2 regions of the Tibeticola sp. genome follow, and region 2 is predicted to be linked to the other one. Evidence: predicted binding sites of a transcription regulator. Region 2 holds the regulator's gene; the other holds the start of a gene.
The links. The regulator NrdR, encoded in region 2, represses ribonucleotide reductase genes. The targets are predictions, from matches to a motif close to CACNANATNTNGTG.

Region 1 (7,055 bases), on a different contig from region 2:
TGGCCTTTCCCGGCGCGCCGCTGCACCCCAGCGCCTCGGCCTGGTTGCCGCTGCACTGGGCCCTCGGACTCGCGGCCTACGGGCTCTTGGGCGCCGCAGTCGTCCATGCCGCCTTGATGAGCCGCGCCGAACGGCTCATGCGTATCGGCGGCGGCGCTCCGGTCGGACTGCCTCTGCTGACGCTCGAGCGCATCACCTTCCGCTTCGTCGAAGCCGGCTTCGTGCTGCTGACGGCCACCCTGGCCGCAGGTTTTCTGTTTGGCGAGCAAATCTACGGCACCTCGCTGGCACCCTGGAAGTGGGACCACAAAACCGTGTTCTCGCTGCTGGCGTGGCTCACCTACGCGGTTTTGCTCGCCGGCCGCGCGCGCCTGGGCTGGCGGGGGCGTCGCGCGGTCCAGATGATCTACGCAGGTGCCGTGTTCCTGCTGCTCGGCTATGCCGGCTCGCGCTTCGTGCTGGAAGTCATCCTGAGGCGCAGCCCATGAAGGCCTTGCTGTTTTTGCTCGCCCTGCTCGCGTTGATCGGGCTGATCCGCGCCTCCCTGAGCCGCCGAAGCAAGCCACCGGGCACAGCCACGCCCGTGAACTCGGGACGCCAGCGCACCGAGCAGCCACAGCGCATGGTGCAGTGCGCCCACTGCGGCGTGCATTTGCCCGAGAGCGAGGCCGTCACCGGTCGTCTCGGGCTTTACTGCAGCACCGAGCACCGGCAAGCCCACGAGGGCGCATGAGCCCCGGGGCCCGACCAAGCCCGAGCACCCAAGATGGACAGCCAAGCCCCCAGCACCTGGTTTGGCAGCACGCTCGCCACAGCCCCGAACCCTGCGAGCCCGGCCGCGCTGTCGCCCTCGATCTGGAATGCGCTCATGAGCGCGCGCATCCTCGTCGGCGCCGTTTGGCTGCTGCTCGCGGCCATGGCGATCTCTCTGGGGCAGGGCAACGGCGCGCTGCTGCTCGGCTCGGGGGCGTTCTATTTCGTCGCCGCACTCGTCTGGCGCCTGCGCGGCCGGGCCCAAGCCCGTCGCCTCGATCCGCGTGGAACCTTGCTGATTGGGTTCGATGTGCTCGCGCTGGCGTTTCTGCACCTCACGCAACGCAGCCACCTCGACCTCACGCCGCTGTTCGCGCTGCCGGTTCTGACCGCGGGCATCCTGGGCTCACGCCGACTCGCGCTGGGCACAGCCGCCGCCGTGAGCCTGTTGCTGCTGGCGGAGGCGGGCTGGAACCTGCTGCAGCCGCTGGGCCGGGAAAGCGCCTTCCTCGGGCCGGTGCAGGCCGGCCTGACCGGAACGGGTCTGTTCATCGTGGCCTTGTTCACGCAACAACTCACCCGACGGCTAACGCGGCAGGAGGCCGCCGCGCGCCGCAGCGCCGAGCAAGCCGCCCTGCAAACCGAGGTCAACAGCTTCATCATCGAGCGCTTGGCCCACGGCGTGCTCGTCGTCGATCCCCAACTCGAAGTGCAGGCGGCCAACCCGGTCGCGGCCCAGTTGCTCGACTTCGAGCATGCCGCCCAGGCCCACCGGCGCTTCAATCTCGCCAGCCGGGCCTCCTGGCTGCCCCTGGCGGTTCAGGTCGAGCGGATGTTCATGGCTGCCGATACGAGCGAACGATCGGAAGCCGAAGTGGAACTGGCCGACCTCGGTGCCGAGCCCGCCCGGGTGCAGGCTCAGCTGCGCCTGGCGAGCGTGGGGGCCGGTGGCGGGCAACGCCTCTGCGTGGTGCTGCTGCACGACCTGCGCGCGCTGGAAGCTCGGCTGCGTCAGGAAAAACTCTCGGTGCTGGGCCGCATGTCCGCTTCGGTCGCCCACGAAATCCGCAACCCCCTGGCCGCGATCGTGCAGGCCAACGCGCTCCTCGAAGAAACTCTGACCGCGGATCAGGCACGTCAGTTGACCCGGATGATCCGACAAAACGCCGAGCGGATCGCCCAGACCGTCGACGACGTACTCGACGTCGCGCGGGTCGAGCACCACCGATCGGGGCCGCTGCGCGACACCGTGCCGCTCGAGCCGCTGGTCCGCACCATCGTCGGTGATTGGCAATCCACCCAAGGCACGGGGCGGCTCGTCGACTGCACGCTCGATCCGAATCCCTCGGTGGTGGCCTTCACCGAAGCCCACCTGCGCCGGGTCTTGACCAACCTGCTCGACAACGCCCGGCGCTATGCGGCGCGCGGCTCGCGGATTCAGGTAGCCTCGGGACGCCGTTCGGACGCGCGCGCCTGGCTGCTGGTCTGGAGCTCAGGCCCACCGCTCGACGCGGCGATCGAGCGCCGCCTGTTCGAGCCTTTTTCCTCATCCGACAGGCGCTCCAGCGGTCTGGGGCTCTACATCTGCCGCGAGCTCTGCGCGCGTCATGGGGCTCAGATCGACTATGAACGCTGCCCGTCCCCGGCGGGAACTTCGGCCGAGCCGGGCAACGGCTTTCGTATCCTGTTCGCTCCGATTCCTGCTGCCCTCTGACTGCCGCCATGAACACGCATCCGTCCGCTCCGACCGGCCCCATCCTCGTCGTCGACGACGAGGCGGACCTGCGCGCCCTGTTCGAGCTGGCCCTGCTGCGTGAAGGCTATGCGGTCGACACTGCCGCGACGCTGGCACAAGCCCGCGAGTCCCTGGAACGTCGGAGCTACGCAGTCGTCTTGACCGACATGCGCCTGCCCGACGGAACTGGGCTCGAATTGCTCCGCGAACACGCTCCGCTCAGCCGCGACACGCGATGGATCGTCGTCACAGCCTATGGCTCCGCCGAAAGTGCCGTCGAGGCTCTCAAGGCCGGCGCCTTCGATTACCTCACCAAGCCCGTCGATCCGCGCCAGTTGCGGCTCGTCGTTGCCAGTGCCTATGCCGATGCCCGCAACAGCCCCCGGCCCGCGAGCCACAGCGCGACGGAAGCCCCGCAGACCATCCCCTCGTCAGCGGTGACCCGAGCGGCCCCGGGTGACGGCGCCGCACAGGCGCTCTCGCGGCTGATCGGCCGTTCGGCAGCCATGGTCAGCGTGCGTGAGCGCATCCGCAAGGCTGCCCAAAGCATGGCACCGGTCCTGATCCTCGGAGAATCGGGCACGGGCAAAGAACTGGTCGCGCGGGCCATTCATGCCTGCAGCCACCGAAGCCCCGGTCCGTTCGTCGCCGTCAACTGTGCCGCCATCCCTGAGGCCCTGCTCGAAGCCGAGTTCTTCGGCGCGCGCAAAGGCGCCTACACCGGCGCCAGCCAGGACCGGGAGGGCTACTTTCAGGCCGCGCGCGGCGGCACCTTGTTTCTCGACGAAATCGGCGAACTGCCGCTGCTCATGCAGTCCAAGTTGCTGCGCGTGATCCAAGAGCGCTGCGTGCGCCCGCTGGGGGCGACGCAGGAGGAGCCGGTCGACGTCCGCCTCGTCAGCGCGACCCACCGCGATCTCGCCACCGCCGTCCGCCTGGGCCAGTTTCGGCAAGACCTCTACTACCGGCTCAACGTGATCGACATCTCCGTCCCGCCGCTGCGGGAGCGGCTCGAGGATTTGCCGCTGTTGTGTGCAGCCCTGCTCGCGAAGATTGCGGCGGAAAGCGGATTCCCGGCGCCGCCCAAGCTCTCCCCCGCCAGCCTCGAGCAGCTCGCGCGCCACCCGTTTCCCGGCAACGTGCGAGAGCTCGAAAATCTGCTGCACCGGGCCGTGGCGCTCGCGGATCCGGGTGTGGACGGCGTTCTCGAGCTCGACCTCCCAGCCGCAGCCGCGACCGCGCCCAAGGTCCCGCTGGCGCAAGCCCCGAGCGCAGCCGCGGCCTTGCCGCAAGACCTCACGGCGTGGCTCGACGAACAAGAGCGGCGCATCCTGCTTCGGGCCCTCGAGGAATGTCATTTCAACCGCAGCGCCGCCGCCCGCCGTCTGGGCTTGAGCCTGCGCCAGATCCGGTACCGTATGGCGCGCCTGGGACTTGCCAGCCCCGATCGGGACCCCACCCCCGAGACCGACGATGAGCCCAGCTGAATTCTGGCGCGGTGGCTGGTACCGGCACGCGCGCGCGCTGCCTTCGCCCAACCGCAATGCCCGTCCGCTGGGCGTCCAAGTCCGCCTCGTCGTCATCCATGCCATCAGTCTGCCGCCCGGGCAATTCGGTACCGGCGATGTCCAGCGCCTGTTCACCAACACCCTGCCCTGGGATGCGCACCCCGACTTCCAGGCCATCCGCGGCTTGGAGGTATCGGCCCATTTCTTCATCGCCCGGGATGGCGCTTTGTGGCAGTTCGTCGACTGTGACGAACGCGCTTGGCACGCCGGCCAATCCCGCTGGCTCGGGGCCTCGAACTGCAATGACTGGTCCATCGGCATCGAACTCGAAGGAACGGCCGACATCGCCTTCGAGGACCCGCAGTACGAGACCTTGACCGCGCTTTGCGCCGCCCTGCCCGAGCGCTATCCGATCGAGGCCATCGCCGGCCACCAGCACATCGCGCCCGAGCGCAAGTGGGACCCCGGCCCCCAATTCGACTGGCGCCGGTTTCAAAACAGCCTCGGCTGGCCGGATCGGTATTTTCCCTAGGGTTTCGCGCCCCGCCGCTGGGAACGAGGCTCTTGCGGGAAAACCCCTGGTTCTTTCTCGGGTTCGCAGCACAGTACACTACATCTAGTGGCAGGTAGCCACCCGAACCACTACCGGTAGTGCCCCAGACCCAAACTGGGCCCGACAGCCCCCCGGTTCGGTTGCTGGCCTGATGGCCGCGATGCGCACTGCCGTGCCCGCCGATTTTCGAAACCGATTCCGCCCTGACCCCTCGGAGAACCGCCCCATGCAGATCACCCCACCCCCCTTGCGTACACCGGAGCCCGCGCTGGCTGATCCCAGCGCACATACCCTGGGCCTGGCCCGCGAAGGCAGCGTCCCCACGGCCGCAGCGGCGCTGTCGCACTACCAAATCATTCGCCGCAATGGTGCGGTCGTTCCTTTCACCCCGGACAAGATCGCGATCGCGCTGATGAAAGCGTTTTTGGCCGTACACGGCACCCAAGGGGCCGCCTCGGCCAGCGTGCGCAGCGTCGTCGAGGAACTCACGCAAGGGGTGGTCCGGGCGCTCGTTCGCTCGCGGCCGAACGGCGGAACCTTCCACATCGAAGACGTGCAGGATCAGGTTGAACTGGGCCTGATGCGCGGCGGCCACCATGAAGTCGCCCGGGCCTACGTGCTGTACCGGGAGCGTCGCGCCCAGGAGCGCGCCCGGCAGGGGCTCACCGAGTCGCCCGCCAGCGCCACGCCCACGATCCATGTCGTGGATGCCGGCCGTCGCGTGCCGCTCGATCTCGAAGGACTGCGCGCGCTCATCGCCACGGCCTGCGAAGGCCTGGGCGCTGAAGTCCAGGCCGAGCCCATCCTGACGGAGACGCTGCGCAATCTCTACGACGGCGTGCCGCTCGACGAGGTCTACAAAGCGGCGATTCTGGCCGCGCGCACACTCATCGAGAAAGATCCCGACTACACCTACGCCACCGCCCGCCTGCTGCTGCACACGATCCAGAAAGAGGTTCTCGGTGAGGACGTCCGTCCGCACGAGATGAGCGAGCGCTACGTCGAATACTTCCCGAGGTTCATCAAGAAGGGAATCGAGCATGAATTGCTCGATCCTCGGCTGGCGCAGTTCGATCTGCACCGCCTGGCGGCTGCGCTCAAGCCGGAGCGCGACCTCCAGTTCGATTACCTCGGACTGCAAACGCTCTACGACCGCTACTTCCTGCATGTGCGCAAGACGCGCATCGAACTGCCGCAGGCCTTCTTCATGCGGGTTGCGATGGGCCTGGCGCTCAACGAGATCGACCGTGAAGCCCGGGCGGTCGAGTTCTATGAGGTGCTGTCGTCTTTTGACTTCATGTCGAGCACGCCCACCTTGTTCAACTCCGGCACGCTGCGCTCGCAACTGTCGAGCTGCTACCTCACCACCGTCCCCGACGACCTCGAAGGCATCTATGAAGCCATCAAGGAAAACGCCCTGCTCTCCAAATTCGCCGGCGGTCTGGGCAATGACTGGACACGCGTGCGCGCTTTGGGCAGCCACATCAAGGGCACCAACGGGGAGTCGCAAGGTGTCGTCCCGTTCCTGAAGGTCGTCAACGACACGGCCGTCGCCGTCAATCAGGGTGGCAAGCGCAAGGGTGCCGTCTGTTGTTACCTCGAGACCTGGCACCTCGACATCGAAGAATTCCTCGAACTGCGCAAAAACACCGGAGACGATCGGCGCCGGACGCACGACATGAACACCGCCAACTGGATTCCAGACCTGTTCATGAAACGGGTCATGGAGCGCGGCGAGTGGACCCTGTTCTCCCCCTCCGACGTGCCCGACCTGCACGACCGTTACGGCAGCGACTTCGAACAGGCCTATATCGCCTATGAAGAAAAGGCCCGTCGCGGCGAAATCCGTCCGACGAAGACCGTTGCCGCGGTCGACCTCTGGCGCAAGATGCTGACGATGCTGTTCGAAACCGGGCATCCTTGGATTACCTTCAAGGATGCCTGCAACGTCCGCAGCCCCCAGCAGCACGTCGGGGTGGTGCATTCGTCGAATCTGTGCACCGAAATCACGCTCAACACCAGTGACACCGAAACCGCCGTCTGCAACCTCGGCTCGGTCAACCTCGCCCGCCACCTCAAGGACGGGCCCTTGGGCAAGGAACTCGACCACGAACGGCTCAAGCGAACCATCGCGGTCGCGATGCGCATGCTCGACAACGTCATCGACATCAATTACTACGCAGTCAAGAAGGCGCGCGACTCCAACCTGCGCCACCGCCCGGTCGGCTTGGGCATCATGGGCTTTCAGGACGCGCTCTACGAACTGCGGATTCCCTACGCCAGCGAAGCCGCCGTCGAGTTTGCCGACCGGTCGATGGAAGCCGTCTGCTATTACGCCTACTGGGCATCGAGCGACCTCGCGGCCGAGCGCGGCCGGTACTCGAGCTATCGCGGTTCGCTCTGGGACCAGGGCATCCTGCCACCCGATACGCTGGACCTGCTCGAGCAGAGCCGCGGCGGCTACGTCGAAGTCGATCGTTCCGCCACCCTCGACTGGGACGCACTG
Region 2 (7,055 bases):
GCACGGCGTCCTCGTCGGCACCGGCGCGCTCGTCGTCGAGCAGGCCTTGCGCACAACGCAGCGCCAGCGCCAGGATTTCCGCGGTGTTGCGGTAGTTCAGCCGCATCACGCTGGTGCGGCCGCGGGCCTGGATGCCGAGCTTGGCGAAGCTGAAGCTGTGGCGCGACTTCTGGTAGATGCTTTGCGCGTCGTCGTAGAGCACCAGCAGCGCATTCGTCGCCGGGTTCACCAGCCGCGTGGCCATGCGCAACCAGGCGTCCTCGAAATCATGCGCTTCGTCGATGAGCAGCGCGCTGTACTGGCCGCCGGGGACCAGCCCGGTTTCGACGCTGCGGCTCACCGTCGCGGCCAGCGTCTCGAAGTAGGCCTCGCCGCGCAGGTCGGCGCCGACCTCGAGCTGGTAGCTGCGCACCATGTCGTGGCACCAGGCATGGAAGGTGCGCACCACCACCGTCTGCTCGCTCACGCCGCGCTCGCGCAGCACGAAGCCGATGCGCTCGGCCAGCGCGCGGTTGTAGCAGAGCACCAGCACCGGCTGCTCAGGCCGCGCGGCGGCGGCGAGCTGCTGCGCGCGGAAGATGAGGATCATGGTCTTGCCCGAGCCGGCCGGGCCGTGGATGACGCGGTGGCCCTCGCCCAGCGTGCGTGCAATCTGCTCCTGCTGCAAGTCCATGACCTGCATGAGGTCGGGCAGCGGCGCGAGGGCAGGGCTGCCGTCGTCGAGCGCGAGCGCTTGTTGCGCCTGCACGCGCACCTCGGGGAAGAGGTGCCAGCGCACGCGGTCGCGCTGCGGCAGTGACAACGCAAACGGAAACGTCAGGACGAACATGCCCCAGAGGCGCTTCTCGAAATCGTAGGGTTCCACATCCTCGGCGAGGTCGTCGCGCAGCAGGGTCTTGTGCTCGGGGAAGACCTCGGCAAAGTCGCTGCCCTCGATCTTGCGGCGCTCTATTTTCGAGAGCACGCAGCCCCAGCCGTAAGGCACGCGCGACTTGCCACGAAACGGCCCCTCGTCGTGCACGAGCACGGGGTCGCCTTGCAGCACGTCGTTGAGTTCAAGCGCGTAGGTGCGTGCCTGCACCAGCGGATGCGCCACGGTCTGCAGGCCGTGCGCGGTGGCCAGCTCCACCCGGTCGCGCGTGGCGCTGCGCAGGCTCGAGAGCGCCCAGTGCTTGACCTCCAGAATCAGCAGGCCTCGGCGCGGGCTGAACACCACGAAGTCGGGCTGGCGCTGGCGCGGCCCCACGGGCACGTCGTGCCAGACGAGGTAGTCGTCGCTGAGGCAGCGCTTGAGCTGGTGCAGCACCGCGCGCTCGCCGGCGTTGTCGCAGCGGCGGTCGATGGCGCTCAGGCCTTGGGGAAAAACAGCCATGGAACGAACAGCAAGGCGGATGCAATCACAGATCCAATCATGCCAGCGTCCGAGGCGACGCACGGGTACGCGGGTGCGCGAGCGCGTGGGCGCTCAGGCAGGCAAGCCACCCCAGGGTCACGACCCTGGGCACGATCAAAACCAAGGCTGGCCGGAGCTCTTTAATGTCTTTTGGATTCTTAACTCTTTATTCTTTAGTATTGACTAGGCATGAAGTCGACTCCTAGAATCTGCGCCAACCCATCCCACCTAGGGACAACCCTAGCCGCTGCCGCCCGTCGGCCCCGGCGCTTCCGAGACCAGCCGTCGCCCCGACGCGCGACGGAATGCGCCGCCAACCCATCCCAACGGGGTCACGCCTGACCGTCCTCGTGACGCACGGCCCCGCCCCGCGAAGAAAGGAGTGAAGAAATGACAGCGCTGGTAAACACCACCCCCGACCTGCGTCGCCTGGCCCAAAGCCTCACGCAGATGATCTTCAAACTCACCCACAATGGCTTCGCCCTCGTCGGCGTTGCCGTGGCCTGCATCGCCATTGCCCTGATCGCCCGCCCCGATTTGCGCGAAAGCGGCGAAGCGCAGCTCATTCAATGGGTGCAGGAGCGCCTCATGGCCCAGCAGCCCGAAGACGCCGATCCGTCGGCCATCGAGCGCGCCACGGCCACCGACCCCAAGGACCTGCCGCGCGAGCAGGCGGCCGTCGCCTACTGGCTGAGCCGCAAGTACCGCGTCGCGCCCGAGCCGATCAGCGCCCTGGTTGCCGCGGCCTACGAGGTGGGCCGCAGCGCCAAGCTCGACCCGACGCTGATCCTCGCCGTCATGGCGGTGGAATCGAGCTTCAACCCCTTTGCCCAAAGCCCCGTCGGCGCCCAGGGCCTCATGCAGGTGATGACGCGCGTCCACGCCGACAAATATCAAAATTTCGGCGGCACGCTTGCAGCCTTCGACCCGGTCACGAATTTGCGCGTAGGCGTCAAGGTGCTGCAGGAATGCATCGCCCGTGCGGGCTCGGTGCAAGGCGGCCTCAAACTCTACGTGGGCGCCGGCAACGACGACAACGACAGCGGTTACGCTGAGAAAGTGCTCAGCGAGCACGCCCGTCTCCAACAAGTGGCCAAGGGCCGCGTCGTGCCCATCGCCCCGCCGCAAGCCATCGCCGCCACGAACAGCCGCCCGGGCGCCGCGCCTGCGGCGAGCGCCTCTGACCTGGGCGCAAGTCACACTGGCCTGGACGGTTAATCACCACGCTTTCAGCTAAACTGCGCCCCGTGCGCAACTGGCGATAGGCGCCGCCTGCCCCTCGAGGGAATCTGGCGCCGACGTGGACCCCGGGGCTGCCTGACTGCAACCCCGACAACCACGGGGAAGCGCACCGCGCGGCCGAACGGTTTGCGTGTTTTGCCGTTCGCCTGGGCAGCCCTTGTCGCCGCGCAAGGACCATTTCCTCAAAGGACTGCCATCCATGTACCACCGCAGCCAGCTCATCGCACAAACCGACCCCGAACTCTGGGCCGCCATCGAGGCCGAAAACCGCCGCCAAGAAGACCACATCGAGCTCATCGCGAGCGAGAACTACGCCTCGCCCGCCGTCATGGCCGCACAAGGCACACAGCTCACCAACAAATATGCCGAGGGCTACCCCGGCAAGCGGTACTACGGCGGCTGTGAATACGTCGACATCGCCGAACAGCTCGCCATCGACCGCGTCAAGCAGCTCTTCGGCGCCGAAGCCGCCAACGTGCAGCCGCACTGCGGGGCCAGCGCCAACGAGGCGGTGTTCCTCGCCTTCCTCAAGCCCGGCGACACCATCATGGGCATGAGCCTGGCCGAAGGCGGCCACCTCACGCACGGCATGGCGCTCAACATGAGCGGCAAGTGGTTCAACGTCGTCTCCTACGGCCTCAACGCCCAGGAAGAAATCGACTACGACGCGATGGAGCGCAAGGCGCACGAAACCCGCCCCAAGCTCATCATCGCCGGCGCCAGCGCCTACAGCCTGCGCATCGACTTCGCGCGCTTTGCCAAAGTGGCCAAGGACGTCGGCGCCATCTTCATGGTCGACATGGCGCACTATGCCGGCCTGATCGCCGCGGGTGTCTACCCCAACCCCGTGCCGCATGCCGACGTGGTGACCTCCACCACGCACAAGAGCCTGCGCGGCCCGCGCGGCGGCATCATCCTCATGAAGGCCGAGCACGAGAAAGCCATCAACAGCGCCATCTTCCCCGGCCTGCAAGGCGGCCCACTGATGCACGTCATCGCCGCCAAGGCCGTGGCCTTCAAGGAAGCGCTGCAGCCCGAGTTCAAAACCTACCAGCAGCAGGTGGTCAAAAACGCCCAGGTCATCGCCGAGACCCTCACGCAGCGCGGCCTGCGCATCGTCAGCGGCCGCACCGAAAGCCACGTCATGCTCGTCGACCTGCGCGCCAAGGGCATCACCGGCAAGGAAGCTGAAAACCTGCTGGGCAGCGCCCACATGACCATCAACAAGAACGCCATCCCCAACGACCCCGAAAAGCCCATGGTCACGAGTGGCGTGCGCATCGGCACCCCGGCCATGACCACCCGCGGCCTCAAGGAAAACGAAGCCCGCCAGACCGCCCACCTGATTGCCGACGTGCTCGACAACCCGCGGGATCCGGCCAACCTCGAGGCCGTGCGCGCCAAGGTGGCAGCGCTCACCGCGCGCTTCCCGGTCTACGGCGCTTGATGCCCGGCGCCGGCTGCGCCCGCCGCAGCCAGCGCCCCCGCGTCTGACCCCGACCCTCCTGCCATGAAGTGCCCCTACTGCGGCCACGCCGACACCCAAGTGGTCGAAACCCGCGTCTCGGAGGACGGCGACTTCATCCGTCGCCGCCGCCAATGCGCGGCCTGCGGCAAGCGCTTCACCACGTATGAGCGGCCGGACCTGAGCTTTCCCGCCATCGTCAAGAAAGACGGCCGCCGCACCGACTACGACCGCGCCAAGCTGCGCGCGTCATTCGCGCTGGCGCTGCGCAAGCGCCCGGTCAGCACCGAGCAGATCGACGCCGCCATCGAGCGCATCGAGGAAAAACTGCTCGCCTCTGGCGCCCGCGAAACCCCCTCCGCCCGCCTGGGCGAGCTCGTCATGCGTGAACTCAAAAAACTCGACAAAGTCGCCTACGTCCGTTTTGCCAGCGTCTACCGCAGCTTCGAAGACGTGGACGACTTCCGGGCCTTGGTGGACGAGGTGAGGCGGTAGGGGGCGCCGGGCTTGCCTCGGGCCGACAAACGGTCGAAGAGGCGCGATGAGCGGCAGGAACCGCGTGGCAAGGTCGGTCTACACTTTGACACATGCGGTGCTCTTCTTTTCAGCTCCCCTTGCAGCGGCCCCCGTGTCGTGCACAGTCGGGCCTCACCCTCATCGAATTGATGGTCGCGGTCAGCCTGCTGGTCATTCTTGCGACGCTGGCTGTTCCCAGTTTCCAGCGACAGATCGCCGCTGCCAACGTGACGAATGCCTCGAATGAATTGCTCGCTGCGGCGTCGCGCGCGCGGACCGAGGCGATCCGCATCGGGCAGCGGGTGACCGTCTGCAAAAGCAGTGATGGCAATCAATGCGACACCACGAGTTCCGGCTGGCAAGTCGGTTGGATTACGTTCGTCGACCCGGTGCGCAGTGCCACGGGCTCAGCATCGGTCGACACCGGCGAAACCATTACGTACAAGGTCAGCGCGCTCACGGGCGTGAGCATCCTTGGCAACGGTGACATGAGCAACTATTTCTCATACGCCGCTGATGGGCAGGCGAAAACCATGAACGGCGCGTTTCTGACCGGCACCATCCGAATCTGCAGTCCATCGTCTGCGCTCGATGATGACCATCGGGCGCGAGATCTGTGCATTTCCAAATCCGGGCGTGCGGTACTCACAACGCCCACGGGGATTGCCGCCAGTTGCCCGGCGCCCTCTTCTTCGGGCTGTTGAGTGAAAGACGAACAACCATGCACGAGTTCACTCGATCCACCAGTTGTCAGCGTGCCTCCAAGCATCAGCGCGGCGCCACGCTGATTGAGATCTTGGTCGCTGTGCTCATCCTGAGTTTTGGTTTTTTGGGCATGGGTGCCCTGCAAGCCAGAGCGATCAAAGGCAACATCAGCGCAGGCCAGCGCACACAGGCCACTTACCACGCCCAATACATGCTTGACGTCTTGCGCGTCGATCGGGAGCACGCCCGCGGGGGCGACTACAACACCGGGAGTTCCCATGTCTGCGACCCCACAGCGTTCGGCACGGGCAGCCTCGCCAACAATGCCCGGACCCAGTGGCTCACGCTGGTGAAGCAGACGATGGGGCGCCCGAACGACACGACGACCTGCGCACAGATTCAATGTGATGCCGATTACAACTGCACGGTCACGATCGAATGGGACGACAGCCCAGCCGGGGGCCTCGCCAATCAAACCGTCGTCTTGAGCTCACGGGTATGAAACCAACGCACGCCGCATGGCTGACCTTGAACGGAGGCCGCCGACGCCCGCAGAGGGGCTTCACCATCGTCGAACTGATGGTGGCCCTCGTGCTCGGCCTTGTGTTGGTGGGTGGATTCATCAATATCTTCCTCACCAGCGGTCAGACCATGCGCACGAACCAGGGCCTGTCGCGGATCCAAGAAAACGCGCGTTTTGCGGTGGAAATGCTGGCGCGAGAGATCCGAGAGACCGGCCAAGTGCCTTGTGGATCCACCCTTTCCGCCAATGTCATCCGCGATGCGTCGGGCGGCACGCCCGTGATTCCCTGGTGGGCCAGCACCTACAGCGGTTTCGTCCAGGGCTACGACAACACCCAGGATACGCCGGGGATCAAGGCGTTCGGCACGAACGTGGCCGACCGCATCAGCAATACCGACGCCATCCTCGTGCTGCGCCCCTCGAGTAACGAGGCCGATATCCAGCGACTAGCCAGCCACGATCCTGCCACTACGAGTTTCACGACAGCCACATCCATCACCGCCGCCATTCGGGATCGCTACTACTCTCGTCCCTCCCTGGTCTGCGATGGGCGCAGCGCGGCGCTTCTACAGATCGGCGCCGCAAGCGTCAGCCTGGGTGAGTTCGATTACGGCACGGCCACCTTGAACTGCAGCACGAACCTGGGCAGCGCTAACGACGCCTGCACGACCACCAGCGCGAAAACCTTCGCCGCCGGGTCCTTACTCACGGTCTGGGACCCCGCTTTTTGGTATGTGGGCCACAACAACCGGGGTGGGCGCTCTCTGTACCGGGCGGGCATTACGGTCAAGGCCAGCACCGGTGAAGTGCAGTCCGACATTCAAGAGATGATCCCGGACGTGCAAGACATGCAGATCGATTACCTCACCCGCAACCGAGACGCCGGAAACGTGCTCGCCACCGATTGGATCCCTGCGTCAGATCCCGCGCTGGCCACTTGGACCTCAAGCACCGCGGAAGTCGTGGCGGCGCGCATCACACTGACCCTGCAAAGCCCAGACGCCGTTGGCGCTGATGGAAACCCCTTGACGCGTACCTTCGTCGTCGTCGCTTCGATCCGGAACCGGGAGCTTTGACCGCCATGCCCGCTCGCTCAAGCCGCACTCCTGCGTCACGCGCCCGCCAGCGTGGTGTGGTGCTCATCATCAGCCTGATTCTGCTGGTGGTCATGACCTTATTCGGTCTGCTCGTGGTTCGAGGCATTGCCAATG

Region 1: a site for NrdR is predicted at 4,605-4,618, ahead of JHC36_RS07310 (ribonucleoside-diphosphate reductase subunit alpha). Genes of this name have one in related genera too.

Annotation. Positions count from the first base shown of each region.
Region 1 covers NZ_JAEMQB010000114.1:13,735-20,789, forward strand. Annotated here, with positions in the region: gene JHC36_RS07285 (cytochrome C assembly family protein) at 1-488, shown strand, start outside; gene JHC36_RS07290 (PP0621 family protein) at 485-733, shown strand; gene JHC36_RS07295 (ATP-binding protein) at 767-2,467, shown strand; gene JHC36_RS07300 (sigma-54-dependent transcriptional regulator) at 2,476-3,975, shown strand; gene ampD (1,6-anhydro-N-acetylmuramyl-L-alanine amidase AmpD) at 3,962-4,528, shown strand; gene JHC36_RS07310 (ribonucleoside-diphosphate reductase subunit alpha) at 4,776-7,055, shown strand, end outside.
Region 2 covers NZ_JAEMQB010000141.1:975-8,029, reverse strand. Annotated here, with positions in the region: gene JHC36_RS09080 (3'-5' exonuclease) at 1-1,372, opposite strand, end outside; gene JHC36_RS09075 (lytic transglycosylase domain-containing protein) at 1,784-2,611, shown strand; gene glyA (serine hydroxymethyltransferase) at 2,835-4,082, shown strand; gene nrdR (transcriptional regulator NrdR) at 4,146-4,595, shown strand; gene JHC36_RS09060 (GspH/FimT family pseudopilin) at 4,688-5,320, shown strand; gene pilV (type IV pilus modification protein PilV) at 5,338-5,823, shown strand; gene JHC36_RS09050 (prepilin-type N-terminal cleavage/methylation domain-containing protein) at 5,820-6,920, shown strand; gene JHC36_RS09045 (pilus assembly PilX family protein) at 6,926-7,055, shown strand, end outside.